Regions from separate parts of the Serratia sp. GW822-FHT06D09 genome, predicted to be linked through region 2. Evidence: predicted binding sites of a transcription regulator. Region 2 holds the regulator's gene; each other region holds the start of a gene.
What was found. The regulator LexA, encoded in region 2, represses DNA repair genes until DNA is damaged. The targets are predictions, from matches to a motif close to TNCTGTATGTACATACAGNA.
Positions count from the first base shown of each region.

Region 1: a site for LexA is predicted at 1,325-1,344, ahead of umuD (translesion error-prone DNA polymerase V autoproteolytic subunit). Genes of this name have one in related genera too.
Region 3: a site for LexA is predicted at 735-754, ahead of AC1RKG_RS05965 (DNA translocase FtsK 4TM domain-containing protein). Genes of this name have one in related genera too.

Region 1 covers NZ_JBXALO010000003.1:417,735-420,002, forward strand. The annotation lists gene flhA (flagellar biosynthesis protein FlhA) at 1-746, shown strand, start outside; gene AC1RKG_RS09680 (flagellar protein FlhE) at 746-1,150, shown strand; gene umuD (translesion error-prone DNA polymerase V autoproteolytic subunit) at 1,361-1,795, shown strand; gene umuC (translesion error-prone DNA polymerase V subunit UmuC) at 1,779-2,268, shown strand, end outside.
Region 2 covers NZ_JBXALO010000004.1:64,519-66,786, forward strand. The annotation lists gene AC1RKG_RS11285 (diacylglycerol kinase) at 93-461, shown strand; gene lexA (transcriptional repressor LexA) at 583-1,191, shown strand; gene dinF (MATE family efflux transporter DinF) at 1,293-2,268, shown strand, end outside.
Region 3 covers NZ_JBXALO010000002.1:465,778-468,045, forward strand. The annotation lists gene lrp (leucine-responsive transcriptional regulator Lrp) at 205-699, shown strand; gene AC1RKG_RS05965 (DNA translocase FtsK 4TM domain-containing protein) at 820-2,268, shown strand, end outside.

The sequences.
Region 1 (2,268 bases), on a different contig from region 2:
CGGTGGGCGAGTTGGCGGGGGATAAAACCACCGATCCGGCGTTTGGGCTGGAAGCGGTATGGATTGACAGCGCGCTGCGCGAGCAGGCGCAGATCCAGGGCTTCACCGTAGTGGAAGCCAGCACGGTGGTCGCGACACACCTTAATCATTTGATTGGCCAGTTTGCCAGTGAGCTGTTTGGCCGACAGGAAGCGCAGCAATTACTGGATCGCGTCGCACAGGACATGCCGAAGCTGACCGAAGATTTCGTGCCGGGCGTGGTAAGCCTGACTACGCTGCACAAGGTGTTGCAGAATCTGCTGGCGGAACGGGTTTCCATCCGCGATATGCGCACCATTATTGAAACCCTGGCGGAGCATGCCCCATCACAAACCGACCCTTATGAGCTGACCACCGTGGTGCGCGTGGCGCTGGGAAGGGCGATCACCCAACAGTGGTTCCCGGGCAACGGTGAAATTCAGGTGATTGGCCTGGATACCCAACTCGAGCGTCTGTTACTGCAAGCGCTGCAGGGCGGCGGCGGTTTGGAACCGGGCCTGGCGGACCGCTTGTTGGATCAGGCCAAACAGGCGTTGCAGCGGCAGGAAATGCTCAGCGCGCCGCCGGTACTGTTAGTGAATCACGCACTGCGGGCCTTGCTGGCGCGTTTCCTGCGTCGCAGCCTGCCGCAGATGGTGGTGTTGTCGAATCTGGAGATCAATGACGACCGCCAAATCCGCATGACCTCCACCATTGGGGCCGCATAATGAAACACCGTCTGGCGTTAATTTGCCTGTTAGCGCCGTTGAGCGTGCAGGCAGCATCCGGTTCTTGGGTAGCCGACAGCGTCGGCGCCACGCTGGAATATGGTGGTGAGCGGGGGGAATCGCCGGGGTTACGCGCCCCCAATGCGTTGCCGGATGCCAATGCCCGCATCACCAGCGTAAGCTGGCGTTACCGGCTGCTGGCCGATGAGCCGGCGGGCATGCAGGCGCAGCTTTGCACCCTGACGCGCTGCATTGTGTTGGGCGGCGGCAGCGGCAGCAGCACCGGGCTGAAAGGGGAACCGGCGAACGCCGAGCTGCGTTTTGTTTATTACGTGCAGGCGCGCGGCAGCCTGAATCCGCCGCTGCGCGTGATCAGCAATCAGGTGATTGTGAATTACGAGTAAAACTAAAACGACACAAGCCAAGTCCCTCAGGCCGTTGCCTTCGACCTGGTTTTATTCCGTTGCCCCAAAGCGTGTTTAGCCACGGGGCAGGTAGGCCAATTTAAATTTCCTGATGCTTCAACTGCTTTCAGGAATTTTATTATACGCCGCTTGATCGTTGCTGACGATCATGGATACTGTATATAAATACAGTTATTCGGATCCGCCATTATGCAGTTTATTCACCCTAGTCAGCTCACTCCCGGTTTATTACTTCCCCTCTTTATGGAGCGAGTCTCCTGCGGTTTTCCCAGCCCGGCTCAGGACTATGTCGAAGACAGTCTCGACCTGAATAAGCTGGTGGTGAAACACCCCAGTGCGACGTACTTTGTCCGGGTCAGTGGTGATTCGATGATCGGCGCAGGTATCAGCCACGGTGACTTACTGGTGGTTGATCGTTCCTTGACCGCCGTTCATGGCGACATCGTCATAGCGGCAGTGGCCGGCGAATTTACCGTGAAGGAGCTGCAAACCCATCCACGTATTCAGCTGGTGCCTCATAATACGGATTATTCTCCGATCGTTTTCCAGGCCGAAGAAGAGCTGGAAATCTTTGGCGTTGTGACATTTACCTTGAAATCAAACCGACATGTTCGCACTTGTTGACGTCAACAGCTTCTACACGTCCTGCGAGACTGTTTTTCGGCCAGATCTTAAGGGCAAGCCGATCGTCGTCGTTTCAAACAATGACGGATGCGTTATTTCACTTTCGGCGGAAGCCAAAGCGCTGGGCATCAAAATGGGGGCGCCTTACTTCAAAATCAAAGAGCAATTACGGCGCCAGCAGGTCAGCGTTTTCAGCTCGAATTATACGCTTTATGCCGATCTCAGCCATCGGGTGATGCTGACGCTAATCGAGATGGCCCCTGTCGTAGAGATATACTCCATCGATGAAGCTTTTATCGATGTGTCTGGCCTGAGTAGCAGCCTTCCGCTGAGCACCTTTGGCCATCAAATGCGCGATCGGGTGTTAAAGAATACCGGGTTAACCGTTGGCGTGGGGATCGCGCAAACCAAGACACTGGCGAAGATCGCCAATTTTGCGGCAAAGAAGTGGCGTCAAACGGGGGGCGTTGTTG
Region 2 (2,268 bases):
CAGATCTGTGGTGTTGGAAAACCGGGAGCCGTGAGCGCTTCCTGGCCTAGACTGTTTAATTATGACTTACCTCTGCGAAAGGCACTAAAAACATGACGAACCAAGCAACCGGCCTGACCCGTATTATTAAAGCCGCCGGCTACTCTTATAAAGGTTTTTCCGCTGCCTGGCAGCACGAAGCGGCGTTCCGCCAGGAGTTGGTGGTGACCGTGCTGGCTATCATACTGGCGATTTGGCTGGACGTGGGTGCGATAGCGCGCATTTTACTGATTGGGTCGGTGGTGCTGGTGATGATTGTCGAGATGCTCAACAGCGCGATTGAGGCGATTGTTGACCGGGTGGGGACCGAGTATCACGAGCTGTCCGGCCGGGCCAAGGATATGGGGTCGGCGGCAGTTTTGCTGGCGGTTATTTTGGCGCTGTTTGTTTGGGCCGCGGTCCTGTGGCAGCACTTTGTCTGAGCAGAGCAAGCTCGTTGCGATCCGGGTCGCTAATCCCTGATTTTTATTCATTCTTCGGTTCCCAAGCCGCACTTACCTGTATATACTCACAGCAAGACTGTATAAACAAACAGGGGGCGGAATGAAAGCACTAACTACCAGACAGCAAGAGGTCTATGATCTGATTCGCGATCATATTTCGTCCACTGGCATGCCGCCGACGCGTGCCGAGATCGCCATGCGTCTGGGGTTCCGTTCGCCAAATGCCGCAGAAGAACATCTGAAAGCGCTGGCGCGTAAAGGCGTCATCGAAATCGTCTCCGGCGCTTCGCGCGGCATTCGGTTGCTGATGGAAGATGAAGAGGGTTTACCGCTGATTGGCCGCGTGGCTGCCGGTGAGCCGCTGCTGGCGCAGCAGCATATCGAAGGTCACTACAAGGTGGATCCTTCCCTGTTCAAACCGAGCGCGGATTTCCTGCTGCGGGTTAACGGTATGTCGATGCGTGATATCGGTATTCTGGACGGTGATCTGCTGGCGGTGCATAAAACTCAGGACGTGCGTAATGGCCAGGTGGTTGTGGCGCGCATCGAAGATGAAGTTACGGTCAAGCGGCTGAAAAAGCACGGTAACGTGGTTGAGCTGCTACCGGAAAACAGTGAGTTCCAGCCGATTGTGGTTGATCTGCGTCAGCAGAACTTCACCATTGAAGGCTTGGCGGTCGGCGTGATCCGCAACGGCGACTGGGTTTAACCCATAAGCCTGCACGCTGCCCTTTGATTTAAATCGCCCCAGCTCTGGGGCGATGTCATTTCTGACCGATTAAAACCGCATTGCCACGGGAACATTTCACTATGCGCCTGCTCTCCGCCTTCACCAGCGATACCGATAAAGCCTTGTGGCGCCTGGCGCTGCCAATGATCTTCTCCAATATCACCGTGCCGTTGCTTGGGCTGGTGGATACCGCAGTGATCGGTCACCTCGACAGCCCTGTTTATCTGGGCGGTGTGGCGGTAGGAGCCATGGCGACCAGCTTCCTGTTCATGCTGTTGTTGTTCCTGCGTATGAGCACCACCGGTCTGACTGCGCAGGCTCTGGGCGCACAAAACCCACAGGGATTGGCGCGCGCCTTTATGCAACCGCTGCTGCTGGCGGCGTTGGCCGGTGTGGCCATTGTCTTGCTGCGCCATCCGCTGATCGAACTGGCGCTGAAAATCGTCGGTGGCGACGAGGCGGTGCTGGAGCAGGCCCGATTATTCCTCGAGATCCGCTGGCTGAGCGCACCGGCGGCATTGGCGAACATGGTTATCCTGGGCTGGCTGCTTGGCGTGCAATACGTACGTGCGCCGGTGATCCTGCTGATTGTCGGCAACTTATTGAATATTGTACTGGATATCTGGCTGGTGATGGGGCTGGGCTGGAACGTGCAAGGTGCGGCGACGGCGACCGCTATTTCTGAGTATGCCACGCTGCTGCTGGGCTTATGGCTGTCCTGGCGGGTCATGCGCCTGCGTGGCATTTCCATGCCGATGCTGCGCACTGCCTGGCGTGGCAACCTGCGGCGTTTACTGGCGCTGAATCGCGACATTATGCTGCGTTCCCTGCTGCTGCAGCTGTGTTTCGCTTCTTTGACCATCTTCGGTGCCCGGCTTGGCGGCGAAGTGGTGGCGGTGAATGCGGTGCTGATGAACTTACTGACCTTTACCGCCTATGCGCTCGACGGTTTTGCCTACGCGGTTGAAGCGCATTCTGGCCATGCCTATGGCGCGCGCGACGATAGCCAACTGCGCAAGGTGTGGCGTGCGGCTTGCCGACAAGCCTGTCTGGTCG
Region 3 (2,268 bases), on a different contig from region 2:
GGGAGGAACATCGCGCAAGCGGATGGCACCTTTCTTCTTGCTTAAAACACCTTGTGCAGAGTTTGACAGACAGGCTGCACAGCGGTGAATGATGGTAGTGAAGCATATGACAGGCATCGGGTCTTCGCTTGGAACGAGCCCTTACACATTGACGTTGGCTAGGGTGTGGCAAGTGCAGGGAAGAAAATAAGAGAGACAATAATAATGGCAGACAATAAGAAACGCCCGGGTAAAGATCTCGATCGTATCGACCGCAACATCCTCAACGAACTGCAAAAGGATGGGCGTATTTCGAACGTTGAACTTTCGAAGCGCGTGGGGTTATCCCCAACCCCATGTTTAGAACGCGTGCGCCGCCTCGAGCGCCAGGGTTTTATTCATGGTTATACCGCGTTGCTCAACCCGCATTATCTGGATGCGTCCCTGTTGGTCTTCGTGGAAATCACGCTGAACCGCGGTGCGCCGGATGTGTTTGAGCAATTCAACTCAGCAGTTCAGAAGCTTGAAGAAATTCAGGAGTGTCATCTGGTGTCCGGTGATTTCGACTATCTGTTGAAAACCCGCGTGCCGGATATGTCCGCTTACCGTAAGTTGCTTGGCGAAACCTTGCTGCGTCTGCCGGGGGTTAACGACACCCGTACGTACGTGGTAATGGAAGAAGTGAAACAGAGCAACCGTCTGGTTATCAAAACACGGTAGGGTGCAGGTGCAAAACCTGATTAAATTGGTTACACTCCTGTTTATCCATACAGTTTCAGCGCCGGGGAAGCTTCTCGGCGCTGTTGCTATGTCAGCTAACAGGAACCTGGAGAGCCTTTCTTGAGCCAGGAATATACAGAAGATAAAGAAGTTACCTTGAGAAAACTCAGCAGCGGTCGCCGTTTGCTCGAAGCTGTGTTGATTGTGGTAGCCATATTTGCCATTTACCTCATGGCTGCCTTGGTCAGTTTCAATCCCTCTGACCCAAGCTGGTCGCAGACCGCGTGGCATGAGCCTATTCATAATCTGGGCGGTGGCGTCGGGGCCTGGTTGGCCGACACGCTGTTCTTCACCTTCGGGGTACTCGCCTATGCGATACCGCCGATCATGCTGGTGTTGTGCTGGGCGGCTTATCGTCAGCGCGGCAGCGGCGAATACATCGATTACTTTGCGCTTTCACTGCGCCTGATCGGCACATTGGCGCTGGTGCTCACTTCGTGTGGCCTGGCGGCACTGAACGTCGACGATCTCTATTACTTTGCCTCCGGCGGCGTTATCGGCAGTTTGCTGAGCAACGCCATGCTCCCCTGGTTCAACGGCATTGGCGCAACCTTGGCGCTGCTTTGCGTTTGGGCGGCGGGCCTTACGCTGTTTACCGGCTGGTCATGGCTGGTAATTGCCGAGAGGATCGGCGGCGTGGTGCTGGGGACGGCCACCTTTATGACCAACCGTTCGCGCCGTGACGATCGTTATCACGACGATGACGACCGTTATGTCGAAGATCAGCCAGAATCGGCAGAGAAAGGAGCAGCGCTTGCTGCGGCCTCGACGGCGGCTGTGGCCAACGCGGCGGAAGACGACGTCTTGTTCTCAGCGCCTTCGGTGACGGAAACCGCCAAAATTGCGGCGGAAGAGGCTGAGGATCCATTGCTCAGCGGCCTGCGGGCGAATGACGACGAAGATGCCGATGTCGCGCCTGTCGCGCCAGCGGTGGCTCGTGAACCTGTTACCGCAGCCCCGGTTGTGGCACAGGCGCCGTCGGTTACGGTAGCTCCAACGGCTCCGGCCTCGGTGAACCAGAGTCCGATGAGTACGCCAGCGGAAAACAGTGCTCCACCGCTGTATTCATTTGAAATTCCTGAAGAGACGCCGACGCCGAAGGTAACGCGTCCGGCCGATCCTTACCAGGATGATGACGAACCGCGTATGGGGAACTGGGACGCGCCGGCAGCATCACCGTCGCACGATCGTTCTCCGTTTGATTTCTCCGCCGCTCAACGCGATAGCGCTGACGTCAGTGCTCCGGCCGGTTTCAGTGCCGGTGAGCCAGCAGTGCCATCGTTCGGCAGCGTGAAACCTCAGGCGCAGGCTGCAGCAACGGCAGCTGCCGGCGCTGTTGCCGCCAATACCTTTATGCCGGCCTTTACGGCCACCAGCGACGCTAACTCGCAGGTCAAACAAGGCCTGGGGCCTGAGTTGCCGCGTCCGAATCCGGTGCGCATCCCAACCCGACGTGAACTGGCTTCTTACGGCATCAAGCTGCCTTCGCAGCGCATGGCCGAACAGGAA